2 regions of the Priestia sp. LL-8 genome follow, and region 1 is predicted to be linked to the other one. Evidence: a T-box and tRNA genes for the amino acid it is inferred to sense, from the RefSeq annotation. Region 1 holds a T-box; the other holds one or more tRNA genes.
The links. The T-box of region 1 lies ahead of ileS (isoleucine--tRNA ligase). A T-box ahead of a tRNA ligase gene usually reads a tRNA of that ligase, here a tRNA-Ile.

Region 1 (7,523 bases):
ACAAAATGCCTATAGAACGAGAATGGCAGAGAAAAAATAAGCTTTTCCTTCATGAAATGAAAATTTGAAAATATATATAGGCTAAGGAATAAAGTTGGCTATAGGAGGAGAGATCATGTTAAAGATTTCAGAATTTCAGCTGAAAGATGTAGTGAATGTAGCTGATGGAAAAAAACTTGGAAATGTAGGGGATATTGATATTGACTTAACAACGGGAAAAATACAGGCCGTCATTATCGGAGGCTCTCGTGTATTAGGTTTCTTTGGAAAAGATGATGAAATTGTGATTCCGTGGAAAAATATTGTGAAAATTGGTTCTGATGTCATTTTAGTACGTTATAAAGACGCATTTCAGCCTGAAGAGAATTAGTTTTTTGTCAACAGCACCTAGCAATCTGTGGTACAATATGTGAGAACAAATGAAACAAGGGATGTGTCACATACATGAATCCTGAGCCATTAAAAAAAAGCCATCACGAGTCGTTTATGTGGCTGAGCCCTTGGGTAGAAAAGAATGATATGCTTGTTGTTGGTTTCACCACAAAAAATGGTGGCGTGAGTAAACCTCCATTTGCTTCTTTTAACCTAGGGCTTCACGTAAACGATAACGTAGAAGATGTTATTGCAAATAGAAAGATTTTAGCAGCCGAACTAGACATGTCTTTTGAAAGCTTTGTATGTGCTGAACAAGTACATGAAGCAACTGTTCAAAAAGTAACAAAAGCCGACTGTGCAAAAGGACTCTACAAGTATGAAGAGGGCATAAAAGCAACGGATGGCATTTATACAAATGAATCTGATATTTTGTTAGCTTTATGTTATGCAGATTGTGTTCCGCTGTACTTCTATGCGCCTGATCACCATTTAGTTGGTCTAGCTCATGCCGGATGGAAGGGAACAGTGAAAGATATTGCAGGAAATATGATTCGACATTGGGTAGAACAAGAAAATGTTCCGGTTGAAGATATTTACGTGGCGATTGGCCCTTCGATTGAAGATTGCTGTTATGTTGTCGATAACCGCGTCATTACACAAGTAAACGAAGTAGTGGGCCAAAATGGATATCAAGAAGTAAGCCCTGGACAATACGCGCTTAATTTAAAAAAAGTCAATAAGCTGCTGATTCAAAACGCAGGCGTATTGCCGGAACGAATTTTAACATCGTCGTATTGTACAAGCTGTGAAGATGACCTGTTCTTCTCACATCGCCGCGACCAAGGGAAAACAGGACGCATGTTTAACTTCATAGGCTTTAAGGAGGAGTAATTACATAGTGACAGCTAGCGTAAGTGAAAATCTAGAAGCAGTTCAACAAACAATTGCTGAAGCGTGTAAAAAAGTTAATCGAAATCGAGAAGATGTAGAGCTGATTGCTGTAACAAAATACGTTTCCACAAAACGAGCAGCAGAAGCAGTGGATGCGGGCATTTTACATCTCGGAGAAAACAGGGATGAAGGTCTTCTAGAAAAGTATGAATCAATTGGTGAGAAAGCGACCTGGCATTTTATCGGAAGCTTACAAACAAGAAAAGTAAAAAATGTGATTGATAAAGTTGACTATATTCATTCACTAGACCGATTATCTTTAGCAAAAGAAATTGATAAACGTGCAGGACATCGTATAAAATGTTTTGTACAAGTTAATGTTGCCGAAGAACAATCCAAGCATGGCCTTGCTGTAGAAGACGTAATTCCATTTATTAAATCCCTTGAAGAATTTACAAATATTCAAGTGGTTGGATTAATGACCATGGCTCCTCACACAGATGATGAGCCCGCTCTTCGCAGCTGTTTTCAAGGTCTAAAAAAATTGCAGAGTCGTATACAAGAACTAAATTTGCCATATGCACCGTGTACGGAGCTATCAATGGGAATGTCAAACGATTATGCAATTGCAATTGAAGAAGGAGCAACATTCATTCGACTAGGAACCACGTTAGTTGGGAATGAACGTTAAGGAGGTGTAATTCAAGATGAGTATGAAAAATCGCTTTAGAAGTTTCTTTGCTCTTGATGACGATACTGAATATGTAGAAGAACATTACGAACAAGAAGAGTCGGTAGAAGAGCCTGTACAGCAGTCGAGACCAGCAGTGAAAGCTAGTCAGCAGCCGAATCAGCAGCAAAATGTGATTAGCTTGCAAAGCGTTCAAAAATCATCAAAAATGATGCTTTGCGAACCGCGCGTCTATGCCGAAGCACAAGAAATTACGGATCATTTAAAAAATCGTAAAGTCGTAGTTGTTAATTTACAGCGCATTCAACGAGATCAAGCAGTGAGAATTGTCGACTTTTTAAGTGGTACAGTTTATGCTTTAGGCGGGGACATTCAAAAAATTGGAACCGACATCTTTTTATGTACACCTGATAATGTAGACGTAAGCGGAAGCATTTCAGATATGATGGGAGAACACGATACAACAAACGTAAAGAGGTGGTAGTTTTTGGACATCGTTTTTGGGATTCTTGGGCAATTGATTGGTCTTTACTCATGGGCACTGATTATTTACATTTTGATGTCTTGGGTACCCGATGTAAGGGCATCTAAGTTTGGTCAGCTGCTTGGCAGTATTTGTGAGCCTTACTTAGAGCCTTTTCGTAAAATCATTCCGCCGATTGGCATGATTGATATTTCACCTCTTGTTGCAATCTTTTTACTACGATTTGCGCAAGCAGGGGTACGTTCACTTCACAGTATGGTTGGATTTATTTAAAAAGGAATCGCTGGATTCCTTTTTTACATACCAATAGTAGGAGTAATAATATGTCTATTTATGAACATTTTAGGCAAGAAGAACATGGATTTATTGACCAGGTTCTTCAGTGGAAAGAAGATGTCCTACATCAATACAGCCCAAAATTAACGGACTTTTTAGATCCAAGAGAACAGCAGATTGTGACGGCTATTATCGGGACTGAAGGAGAGGTTCAAGTTTCATTTGATGGTGGACAACCGTTTGCTGAACGCAAGCGTGCGCTGCTATATCCCGATTACTATGTACCTCAAAGCGAAGATTTTCAGTTGTGTATGTACGAGCTCAATTATCCTAAAAAGTTTGTGACAATTGAACATCCTCAAGTTCTTGGTTCGGCGATGTCTTTAGGACTGCGCCGTTCAAAATTTGGAGATATTTTGGTCGCGGGAGACGATATTCAGCTTGTAGTTGCAGAGGAAATTTCTTCCTATATCGAGATGAATTTAACATCAATTGGAAAAGCCAAAGTTTCACTTTCTTCTATTCAAAGAGAGCAGCTGCATGTGGTAAAAGAAGAGCTGATTGAACACGTTTATACAGTTTCTTCAATGAGGCTTGATGTTTTGCTGTCGACTATTCACAATTTATCAAGACAAAAAGTCCAGCCGTTTATTGCAAATGGAGCGGTAAAAGTAAATTTTAAAGTCATTGAACAGCCGTCTTTTGAATGTCATGAAGGTGATATTTTGTCGCTTCGTGGCCACGGCAGAAGTCGTATCGTTTCACTTGAAGGCAAAACTAAAAAAGAAAAATGGCGAATTGTTGTAGGAAAGCAGAAATAAAGAAATCTACTAGCAGGAAATTTTAAAAATATGTCGAATAAACCATTACTAATGATGTAATGAGACAACACGGAGGTGGCCTAGATGCCTTTAACCCCTTTGGATATTCATAACAAAGAGTTTAATCGCGGGTTTCGCGGATATGATGAAGATGAAGTAAATGAGTTTCTTGACCAAGTAATTAAAGACTATGAGCTGGTAATGCGTGATAAAAAGGAGTTAGAAGGAAGAGTATCTGAATTAACAGATCGTCTTGGACATTTTACTAACATCGAAGAAACGTTAAATAAATCAATTTTAATTGCTCAAGAAGCAGCGGAAGATGTGAAGCGAAACGCTGAAAAAGAAGCGAAGCTCATTATAAAAGAAGCAGAAAAAAATGCGGACCGTATTATTAATGAAGCACTGTCTAAGTCTCGTAAAATTGCGATGGACATTGAGGAGACGAAAAAGCAGTCTAAAGTATTTAGAACTCGTTTCAAAATGTTAATCGAAGCACAGCTTGAAATGTTAAACAGCGATGACTGGGATCAGTTGATGGATTATGAGATGCCAGCGCTAGAAGAAAAAATTGACTAGTCGAGACATCATCTTGACTTCTCACGTTTTGTTGTCATATAATTTGGTAACAGATGAAATTTCATATCAAACAGTACGGAGACAGGGAGAGTAGCTTTTTTAGTTTGTCAAAGCGAATCGAGGATGGTGCGAGCTCGATAACAAACAAAAAAGTGAAAATCACCCTAGAGTACCATTGCTGAAATGATGATAGTAAGCAGTGGCGGTTTATTCACGTTACGAATGCAAAGAGGATTTGCGTGCAGCAAATCTACTAGGGTGGTACCGCGGGAGACCTTCTCGTCCCTTTTTGGGATGAGGAGGTCTTTTTGTTATGGTACAAAAAGATATGAAATTTACGTTTTTTTTGGAGGGTAAAACATGGAATATAAAGATACATTATTGATGCCAAAAACTGAATTTCCGATGCGTGGAAATTTACCGAACCGCGAGCCTAAAATGCAAGAACAGTGGGCTGAAATGAATATTTATGAAAAAGTGCAAAAACGTACGGAAGGTCGTCCGCTATTTGTCCTGCATGACGGACCTCCATATGCGAATGGCGATATTCACATGGGACATGCCTTAAATAAAATTTTAAAAGATTTTATCGTTCGCTATAAGTCGATGTCAGGCTTCTGCGCACCTTATGTACCAGGCTGGGATACACACGGCTTGCCAATTGAAACAGCTTTAACAAAAAATAAAAAAGTAAACCGCAAAGAAATGACGGTAGCTGAGTTCCGTAAGCTTTGCGAACAGTATGCTTGGGAACAAGTAAACGGCCAGCGTGAGCAGTTCAAGCGTTTAGGCGTACGCGGAGATTGGGATAATCCATATGTAACGCTTCAGCCGCAGTACGAAGCGCAGCAAATCAAAGTGTTTGGTGACATGGCGAAAAAAGGCTACATCTACAAAGGGTTAAAACCTGTGTACTGGTCCCCTTCAAGTGAATCTGCTTTAGCAGAAGCGGAAATTGAATACTATGACAAGCGTTCAGCTTCTATTTACGTAGCGTTTAACGTAAAAGATGGTAAAGGTGTGCTTGACCAAGATGAAAAATTCATCATTTGGACGACAACACCATGGACAATGCCAGCTAACCAAGGGATTGCTGTCAATCCTGAGCTTCAGTACAGCGTAGTTGAAGCAGACGGAGCAAAATATGTAGTGGCAACTGAACTGATTGAAACAGTTGCTAAAGAAATTGAATGGGCTGACTATAAGACACTTCGTACAGTAAAAGGTTCAGAACTTGAACGCGTGGTAGCTGAACATCCAATCTACAAGCGCGATTCTTTAGTTGTTCTTGGCGATCACGTAACAACGGATGCTGGTACTGGATGTGTTCATACAGCACCGGGACACGGGGAAGACGACTTTATCGTTGGTCAAAAATACGGTTTGGAAGTTCTTTGCCCAGTCGACAGTAAGGGTCATATGACGAATGAAGCACCAGGATTTGAAGGGTTATTCTATGATAAAGCGAATAAGCCGATTACAGACAAACTAGAAGAAGAAGGCGCGCTGTTAAAATTAAGTTTCATTACCCACTCATACCCACATGACTGGCGTACAAAGAAACCAACAATTTTCCGTGCAACGGCACAGTGGTTTGCGTCTATTAAAGATTTCCGTGAAGATTTATTAAAAGCAGTAGAAAAAACAAAATGGGTGCCTACTTGGGGTGAAACGCGACTTTATAACATGGTGCGTGACCGCGGAGACTGGTGTATTTCTCGCCAACGTGCATGGGGCGTGCCGATTCCGGTATTTTATGCTGAAAATGATGAGCCAATCATTACGGACGAAACAATTGAACACGTATCAAATCTATTTAGAGAACATGGATCAAACGTATGGTTTGAGCGTGAAGCAAAAGACTTGCTTCCAGAAGGCTTTACTCATGAAGGAAGCCCAAATGGCCTCTTCACAAAAGAAACAGACATCATGGACGTATGGTTTGACTCTGGTTCTTCACATCAAGCTGTTCTTGAAGAGCGTGAAGACTTACAGCGTCCGGCTGATTTGTATTTAGAAGGTTCTGACCAATACCGAGGCTGGTTTAATTCAAGTCTTTCTACAAGTGTAGCTGTAACGGGTGAAGCACCTTATAAAGGGGTACTTAGCCACGGATTTGCTTTAGACGGTGAAGGTCGCAAAATGAGTAAGTCATTAGGAAACGTTGTAATTCCAGAAAAAGTAATGAAACAACTAGGTGCAGATATTTTACGTTTATGGGTAGCTTCTGTAGATTACCAAGCTGATGTTCGTGTATCTGATAACATTTTAAAACAAGTAGCAGAAGTATATCGTAAAATCCGCAACACGTTCCGTTTCTTACTAGGAAACTTAGCGGACTTTAATCCAACAACTGACGCTGTAGCCGTTGAAGACCTTCGTGAAGTAGACCGCTACATGCTTGTGAAGCTGAACAAATTAATTGATAAAGTGCAAAAATCTTATGATTCATATGAATTCTCAAGCATTTATCACGCAGTGCATAATTTCTGTACAATTGATATGAGTTCATTCTACTTAGACTTCGCAAAAGATGTATTGTACATCGAAGCAGAAAATAATGTAGAGCGTCGCAGCATTCAAACGGTCCTTTATGAAACGTTATTATCGTTAACGAAATTAGTGTCTCCAATTCTTTCTCATACAGCAGACGAAGTATGGGTTCACATTCCAAATGTAAAGGAAGAAAGCGTGCAGCTAGTTGATATGCCAGAGGTTCAAGAAATTGAAGGAGCAGATCAATTAGTAGAGAAATGGGATGCGTTCATGGAGCTTCGTGATGAAGTATTAAAAGCGCTAGAACAGGCTCGTAATGAAAAAGTAATCGGTAAGTCTTTAGAAGCGAAATTAACGCTGTATCCAACAGCAGATACAAAAGAGCTGTTAGCATCTATTTCTGAAAATGTAGGTCAACTCTTCATCGTTTCAGATCTTGAAGTAGCAGAAGGTGAAGCACCTGCTGAAGCACAAAAATTCAGCTATGCTTCAATTGTTGTAAGTAAAGCAGAAGGTGAGAAGTGTGAGCGCTGCTGGGTTGTATCACCAACAGTTGGCGAAGATCAAGATCACCCGACTTTATGTACACGCTGTGCGGATGTTGTGAAAAATCACTACGTTCAGCAGTAATGAACAAAAACACGTCCTTTTTGGGCGTGTTTTTTGCTGTACGAAATTCCCAAATACAATGGTATAAAGCATTTAAAGCCTTAGGAAAAACTTGTGTTGTAGATTCGATGGAAAACTCGGTAAACCTAACATCATTAATACTTCATCTTATCAGCACAGGAGGCGTTTGCATGTATGAAAATTATCTTTCCATTGGACAGGAATTAGCTCTTATTAAAGAAGAATTACAAGATCGCCTAGTGAGATATGCTACAGAACAATCTGGTTATATAGATGAAAA
Region 2 (7,523 bases), 240 kb from region 1:
TGCACTTTTTACAGTTCCTGCAAATAATGTTCCGGATTCTGTAATCCCTAAGTGAAGAGGGTAGTCAAATGCTTGAGCAGCTTTTTCATAAGCTTCAATTGCCAAGTTAACATCCGATGCTTTCATTGAAACGATGATATCATGGAAATCAAGATCTTCTAAAATTTTAATGTGATGAAGTGCACTTTCTACCATGCCATCTGCTGTCGGATAGCCGTATTTATCTAAAATACGTTTTTCAAGTGAACCGGCGTTAACTCCAATACGAATTGGAATATTTTTAGCTTTTGCAGCATTTACAACAGCTTCCACTTTTTCACGGCGTCCAATATTACCTGGGTTGATACGGATTTTATCCGCTCCGCCTTCAATTGCTTTTAACGCTAAGCGATAGTCAAAATGAATATCTACAACTAATGGAATGTTAATGCGTTTTTTAATTTCAGGGATTGCATCTGCTGCGCGCTCGTCTGGACAAGCAACACGAACAACTTGGCATCCTGCTTCTTCTAAACGTTTAATTTCTGCAACCGTTGCTTCAACATCATGTGTCTTAGTGGTTGTCATACTTTGAATAACTAACTCGTTGCTGCCTCCGATTGTTAAATCTCCAACTTTAACCGGGCGTGTTTTTGTACGATGTATAATTTCACTCACGTGATAATCTCTCCTTCAAAATGAAATCAAGAATTTGAATTCATTAATAGAATAACTCTTTATGAACAAAATAACTAGTAGAAAGTACTACCTTAGCTATTTTAACAATGACTATCCCATCTTGACAAGAAGAATGCTGTCATTACTTGTAAATAGGGAACTTATACGTTTTTCCAATTTGAATATCCTCAGGTGCTGTACCGTTATTTAACTTTTTAAAGTCTGTAATCATTTGGTTCATAGAAACCGGTAACGATTTTTTTGTAAGTTCTTCAATGACGGACAAAACTGTATCGCCTGGCTTAATTTTTATTTTTGTATAGGTGGAAGAAGAGCTGGCGGCTTTTGTTTCTGCAGGCTGCGCTTTGCTGACTTGAACTGCTTCAGTAGCAGTAGGGATGGTTCCGTATTTAATGTCATAATGACAAATATATCCGATAAAAGCGAAAGCGGCTAATGCACATAGCTTTTTCATTATGCTCCTCCTTCATTCTTTTGCTTATGTGTAAAGCCTATGCTTGTCTTACTTAAATATGATTGGAGAAAGAAATTTGAAGGAAAAATTAATGATTGTTTCATTAGGCTTATTGCCTTTAATCATGGTATTGGGGAATTCCATGCTCATTCCCCTGCTACCGAGCATTCAAAAGTCGCTTCACTTAAGTGGAGTCCAAACCAGTTTGATACTGAGTGTATTTTCGATTCCAGCTGCATTATGTATTCCTGCGGTAGGAATTTTATCAGACCGATATGGGCGTAAAAAATTAATTATGTATTCGCTCATCGTGATGATAATCGGTAGTTTTATCGCTGCTAGTAGCGCTTCGTTCTCTTCTGGAAGCTTTGCTGTATTGATGGCTGGAAGAGTGATTCAAGGGATTGGCGCTGCTGGTACTACAACGTTGGCAATGGCATTAACTGGAGATGTATTTATAGGTGAAAAAAGGGCAAAAGTCCTCGGGCTTTTAGAAGTGTATAACGGAGCAGGAAAAGTGGTTGCACCTATAATTGGAGCAACGGCGGCACTCGTCGTATGGTATGCCGCATTTTTTGTGTATCCTTTAGCTGCAGGTGCTGCTTTAGTAGGTATAGCCATATACGTGAGAGAAGCAAAAACAGGCTCGGAATCAGTATCTGTTCAAGAATATTTAAAGAGAGCTATTGGGATTGTCTATGATAAAAGAAAATCGCTTTTTCCTTTATTTTTTGTGGGGGGATTGGGGTTGTTTTTATTATTTGGCATTTTATATTATCTATCTTTCTTAATAGAGGAAACGTATCATATAGACGGTTTTTTTAAAGGAACCGCTTTTTTATTTCCTCTTGGGGCGATGACGTTCGTTTCTTATTGGACGGGTCAGCGCATTAAAACGGATGTAGAGCTCATGAAAAAATTAATGGTAGTAGGAATGATTCTTTTATTCGTGATGTTTGGAATATTAACGCTTATTTACACGCTTCCTATTCTGATGTTTTGTTTGACAGTCGCCTTTGGCGGCTTAGGATTTGTTCTTCCGTGTATTAATATGATGATTACTTCAGCGGCTTCAGATGAAGAAAGAGGGTTCATTGTATCCATTTATGGAACGGTGAGATTTTTAGGAGTAGCGTTGGGACCTGTTGTTTTTGAAGTGTGGATGCATGCTGAAAGGCTGATGTTTATTTATAGCTTTATTCTGCTCGCAGCAGGAGGTTTGTGGGTTTTGTATCAGTTGAAAATTTTTTCTTCTGCAATGGGAAGAAGAAAAGTTGTACAGAAATAAAGAGGCTGGCACAAAAGTATGTTAGTTGAAGAAGCTCCGAACGAATTTGATTCTTGATCAAGAATCAAATTCGTTCGGAGCTTTTTATTGGCAGGGTAAACATAGATTTTATGTATGTAGGTGCTTCTAGCGGTTGATTGGATTCATTTCGTTATGTTTCAATCGCTTTATTAGGTTTTATCTTTTTTCTTATAGGAACCCTTGTGACGAGCAATAAGTAAATGAAGAACGTTCCTATCCAGTAAAGAGAGCTATGTGTTGCTAGAGACAAAGAAAAAGCTTCAAAAAGCGTATAAAGCAGCGTGAAGGCTACCGTACTATAAGCGCTCAGTGCCCATAGCTGTTTGAAAGGTAGCTGCTTTTTAGTAATGAGTCCAATCAGTTTTCCAAGGTAAGCAAGGCAGGTAATAGCAAGGAAGTTTAGTCCAGATGTTAATACGTACAGTAAAAGCGTAGCGATAGGGACAAGTATGTATAAAGAAAATTTTTGTTCGTGCAGCAAGTTTAACAGTTCATTTTTATCTTTATGATGCCAGTTTAGCAACTCATATGAATACGTTTGTGTTTGTGAATTAGTCGTGATGTAAATTCCATCCTTTAAAAAACCAATTGCATGAGCAGGGGAATGAAACCGTTCAATAGACTGTGAGGGATTTAAGATAAAAGCGGTACCGTTTACTTTTTTTGTGAAAGGTTGACTTGACGTAAGCTGTGAATTTGAAATAGAAAAAGAAGAAACAGACTTCGGGAGATCTGTAGTAGCGATATGATAGCCGTTTACAATCGTCAAAGCCATAAAGAAAAATGTAGGCAGCAAAGAAATAAATGTTAAAAACAGAACAAAGCCAATTGTTTTATTCGTATGCTCAAAGCGAAGCGACCTTATTTTTTTGAAGGAAGTAAAGCTCCATGCCATCTTTTTCAGCATGCTCATTGTAAAACCTCCTCTTATTGAAAATTCTGATTATACCTTATTTTATAGCGGAAATTTAAGGTTTACAATAGATTTTAGAAACCGTTACCAATTATAATGATGCGATGGAGCGTTTTGTCAAAGCACATCTTATACTCAAATAGACTTATATGTACAGGTTTTGCTGTCATTGTTTTTGGAGATATTACGGGCAGCCTGAGGACCGTGCTGTTAATATTACAGAGGTACACTCGAAAATCATTATTTGAAGAGGTATTCGAAAGTAAAATAAAGGAAGGACTTATCGTGCAAGCTCTTTCTTTATAGGAGTGATTATTGTATGATAAATAGTAATAATAAAAAGGATAGGTGCGGGCATGGCTATTTTATGTTGGGCATTAATTATCATTAGCTTTGTTGTATCGTTTGTTGGGTTGGTTTATCCCATCATCCCAAGCGTGCTATTTGTAGCTCTAGGATTTGTTATATACGGTTTATTTTATGATTTTAGCTCCTATAGCTGGTTATTTTGGGTGATACAAGGATTGTTAGTTGTCGCACTTTTTTTAGCAGACTATATAGCTAATATTATTGGTGTGAAAAAATTCGGAGGCACTAAAGCAGGTGTTTGGGGAAGTACAGTTGGGCTGCTTGTGGGTCCGTTTGTCATTCCGGGATTTGGAATTATTTTAGGGCCGTTTATCGGAGCGATTGTAGGAGAACTTATTGTTCATCGGACCACCATTAGCAACGCAGTAAAAATTGGAGTAGGTTCGGTTATTGGCTTTTTTAGTGGCGCTATTTCAAAAGGATTTATTCAACTGCTGATGATTGCCTATTTTTTATACGCTGTTTTAAAATAATATATTGACTTTAGGCTAGAAACATGTTAAATTTTTAATGTCGCTAGTAAATGTTATATTGTTCCACAGTAGCTCAGTGGTAGAGCTATCGGCTGTTAACCGATCGGTCGTAGGTTCGAGTCCTACCTGTGGAGCCATGGCGGTGTAGCTCAGCTGGCTAGAGCGTACGGTTCATACCCGTGAGGTCGGGGGTTCGATCCCCTCCGCCGCTATTTTCCAATTTACATTTGTGACATACATAATTCATATTGTTCCACAGTAGCTCAGTGGTAGAGCTATCGGCTGTTAACCGATCGGTCGTAGGTTCGAGTCCTACCTGTGGAGCCATGGGGACCCTTAGCTCAGCTGGTTAGAGCAGACGGCTCATAACCGTCCGGTCGCAGGTTCGAGTCCTGCAGGGTCCACCATTTATAGGGTTGGAGGAATACCCAAGTCCGGCTGAAGGGATCGGTCTTGAAAACCGACAGGGGTGTTAAAGCCCGCGGGGGTTCGAATCCCTCTTCCTCCGCCATACTATTGTTTATTCAAAGCTTCTTTTGAGAAAAAGAAGCTTTTTTTATGTTTAAAAGAATAGCGAATGGGAAATAGGTAAATATAAATCATGGATTAGGTACTTTTTATTTGAAACAGTAGGGTAAATTTGCTAATCTAAACGTATATGGTGCTTTTGCGCCAAAATGCTTACATATTTTGAAGGAGGAATTATTCATGGCTTACAAATTACCAGAACTACCTTATGCATACGATGCACTGGAACCACATATCGACAAAGAAACAATGAATATTCACCACACAAAACATCACAACACATACGTTACAAACCTAAACGCTGCTGTTGAAGGTAAAGCGGATTTAGAAAGCAAAAGTATTGAAGAGTTAATTTCAAACTTAGATGCTGTTCCTGAAGATATCCGTACAGCAGTACGCAATAACGGTGGCGGTCATGCGAACCACTCATTATTTTGGACAATCCTTTGCCCTAACGGCGGCGGTGCTCCAACTGGTGAATTAGCAGACGCTATCGCTAGCAAATTCGGAAGCTTTGATCAATTCAAAGAAGAATTTGCAAATGCAGCTAAAACTCGCTTCGGTTCTGGCTGGGCTTGGTTAGTTGTAAACAACGGCCAATTAGAAGTAACAAGCACACCAAACCAAGATAGCCCATTAATGGAAGGCAAAACGCCAATTCTTGGTCTAGACGTTTGGGAGCACGCTTACTACCTAAATTATCAAAACCGCCGTCCAGATTACATTTCAGCATTCTTTAATGTTGTAAAATGGGACGAAGTTGCTAAACGTTACGACGCTGCAAAATAAGCTGAAGACGTATTTAAGAGCCAGTAAAGTAATTATTACCTTTACTGGCTTTTTTGTTTTCCAATTCTTTTACATATCTCCTTTTCTTTTTCACACACTAGGTGTAGAAGAGAAAAGGAGTTTTTTGATATGCCTTTATTAAAAAAAGTAGTTGGAGATGTAGAAGTTAGTAAAGATTTACTTTTGCTTTTAATTATAGGCGGTCTTTATGCCTTGGCTATTTCAATTTCCAATTCGTTTGTTAACATTTATCTGTGGAAGCAATCAGGCGAATTTTCAGATCTCGCTATTTATAATTTAGCGGTAGTGGTGCTTCAGCCGCTTACGTTTATTTTAGCAGGTAAATGGGCCAAACGAATTGACCGGGTTGTGGTTTTAAGGTTAGGTGTATCTTTTTTAGCTGTTTTTTATATCGCTGTATTAGTCAGTGGAGCTAACGCAGCCGAGTATTTAGTATTGCTTGGTGGACTGCTGGGTATAGGGTATGGCTTTTATTGGCTAGCTTTTAATGTGCTAACTTTTGAAATTACAGAACCTGATACAAGAGACTTTTTTAATGGATTTTTAGGGATCTTAAACTCTTTTGCAGGGATGATTGGTCCTTTAGGAGCGGGCTTCGTTATTTCCGCTTTGTATGAATCACTTGGGTATAAAATTGTGTTTGGTGTATCGTTGCTATTGTTTATCGGTGCCGTTGTGCTTAGTTTTTTTATTACAAGACGCGCAGCGGAAGGAGTATACAAATTTAAAGAAGTATGGGCTGAACGAAAAGTCAATAAAGACTGGAATCGAATATTGCAGGCTCATTTCTTTCAAGGGTTGCGTGAAGGTACGTTCATTTTTGTTGTATCCGTCATGGTATTTATTACGACGGGAAGTGAATTAGCATTAGGAACATATGGACTGGTGAATTCAGCGGTTGCGTTTGTAGGCTACTATGTTGCCTCAAGATTTATTAAGCAAAAAAATCGTCTTCGATTTATCTTCACAGGGGGCCTCCTTCTCTATGGAGCAGTCTTTTTGCTTATCTTTAACTTATCGTATCCAAAGTTAATTATATATGCTGTTTGTATTGCCATTGCTTATCCTATTTTGTTGGTTCCATTCATTTCTCTAACATACGATGTGATTGGACGAGCAAAAGACGTTGTTTCAAAAAGAATTGAATACATTGTTGTTAGAGAAGTATTTCTGAATATTGGACGCGTCGTTTCCATATCTTTATTTTTAATAGCTGTACTATTTTTTGATGAAGCAAAAAGTATTCCTATTTTATTAGCTATTGTTGGAGCAGGGCATACGATCATTTATTTTTGTGTGAGACATATCTCGCAGCCTCTGCACAAAAAAGAAACGACTGTTACTCCTCCAGTATTAAATGAAGGAGATGGAGAGTCTCCAGCTTAGAGTATTGTGAGCTCCTTCATTTGCACTATGGAAAATGTCTCGCTTTTCTTTTAAAATAAATACGTTGTGTAAATAGGCACCTGTCAGGTGTCTATTTATTTGCTAAATATCTGATTTTATGGTGTTATGGTATATATGTTTTATAAAGTGTAGGTGTTGGTATGAAAAAGAAAAAAAGAAGAAAAAGTCACGTGCCTTTTCGTGTGAACTTACTTTTCTTGACCGTATTTGCCCTATTTTCCGTATTAATTTTGCGGTTAGGACTTGTTCAAATTGTTTACGGTGAGAATTACGAACGAGAAGTCGAAAAAACTCAGGACGTTACAGTCAGTACGCCTGTTCCTCGAGGGAAAATGTACGATCGTTATAACCGCGTAATTGTAGATAATACCTCTTTAAATACGATTACATATACTCGTTTTCAAGGAAATACAGCTGAAGAAAGGCTGCGCATCGCTAAAAAGTTAGCCACTATGATCGATGTTCCTTACACTACAAATGTGATTGATGTTCCAGAAAATAGAAAGAATAAAGATGCTAAAAACGTGGTAAAAATTACAGAACGCGACATGAAGGATTATTGGATTATGCTTCACCCTAAAG

Region 2: it has a tRNA-Ile gene. The T-box ahead of ileS (isoleucine--tRNA ligase) is inferred to sense a tRNA for this amino acid. The anticodon was not compared.

Annotation. Positions count from the first base shown of each region.
Region 1 is NZ_JAZAQH010000001.1:4,070,068-4,077,590, reverse strand. Features, by position in the region: gene U9R83_RS21280 (YlmC/YmxH family sporulation protein) at 116-370, shown strand; gene pgeF (peptidoglycan editing factor PgeF) at 445-1,266, shown strand; gene U9R83_RS21270 (YggS family pyridoxal phosphate-dependent enzyme) at 1,274-1,957, shown strand; gene U9R83_RS21265 (cell division protein SepF) at 1,974-2,441, shown strand; gene U9R83_RS21260 (YggT family protein) at 2,445-2,714, shown strand; gene U9R83_RS21255 (YlmH family RNA-binding protein) at 2,765-3,538, shown strand; gene U9R83_RS21250 (DivIVA domain-containing protein) at 3,623-4,117, shown strand; T-box leader at 4,187-4,407, shown strand; gene ileS (isoleucine--tRNA ligase) at 4,478-7,243, shown strand; gene U9R83_RS21240 (conjugal transfer protein TraR) at 7,414-7,523, shown strand, end outside.
Region 2 is NZ_JAZAQH010000001.1:4,309,372-4,316,894, reverse strand. Features, by position in the region: gene ispG (flavodoxin-dependent (E)-4-hydroxy-3-methylbut-2-enyl-diphosphate synthase) at 1-648, opposite strand, end outside; gene U9R83_RS22570 (hypothetical protein) at 800-1,132, opposite strand; gene U9R83_RS22565 (MFS transporter) at 1,209-2,420, shown strand; gene U9R83_RS22560 (DUF1189 domain-containing protein) at 2,572-3,354, opposite strand; gene U9R83_RS22555 (DUF456 domain-containing protein) at 3,711-4,196, shown strand; tRNA gene U9R83_RS22550 (tRNA-Asn) at 4,259-4,333, shown strand; tRNA gene U9R83_RS22545 (tRNA-Met) at 4,335-4,408, shown strand; tRNA gene U9R83_RS22540 (tRNA-Asn) at 4,449-4,523, shown strand; tRNA gene U9R83_RS22535 (tRNA-Ile) at 4,527-4,603, shown strand; tRNA gene U9R83_RS22530 (tRNA-Ser) at 4,615-4,707, shown strand; gene sodA (superoxide dismutase SodA) at 4,905-5,513, shown strand; gene U9R83_RS22520 (MFS transporter) at 5,643-6,920, shown strand; gene U9R83_RS22515 (peptidoglycan D,D-transpeptidase FtsI family protein) at 7,082-7,523, shown strand, end outside.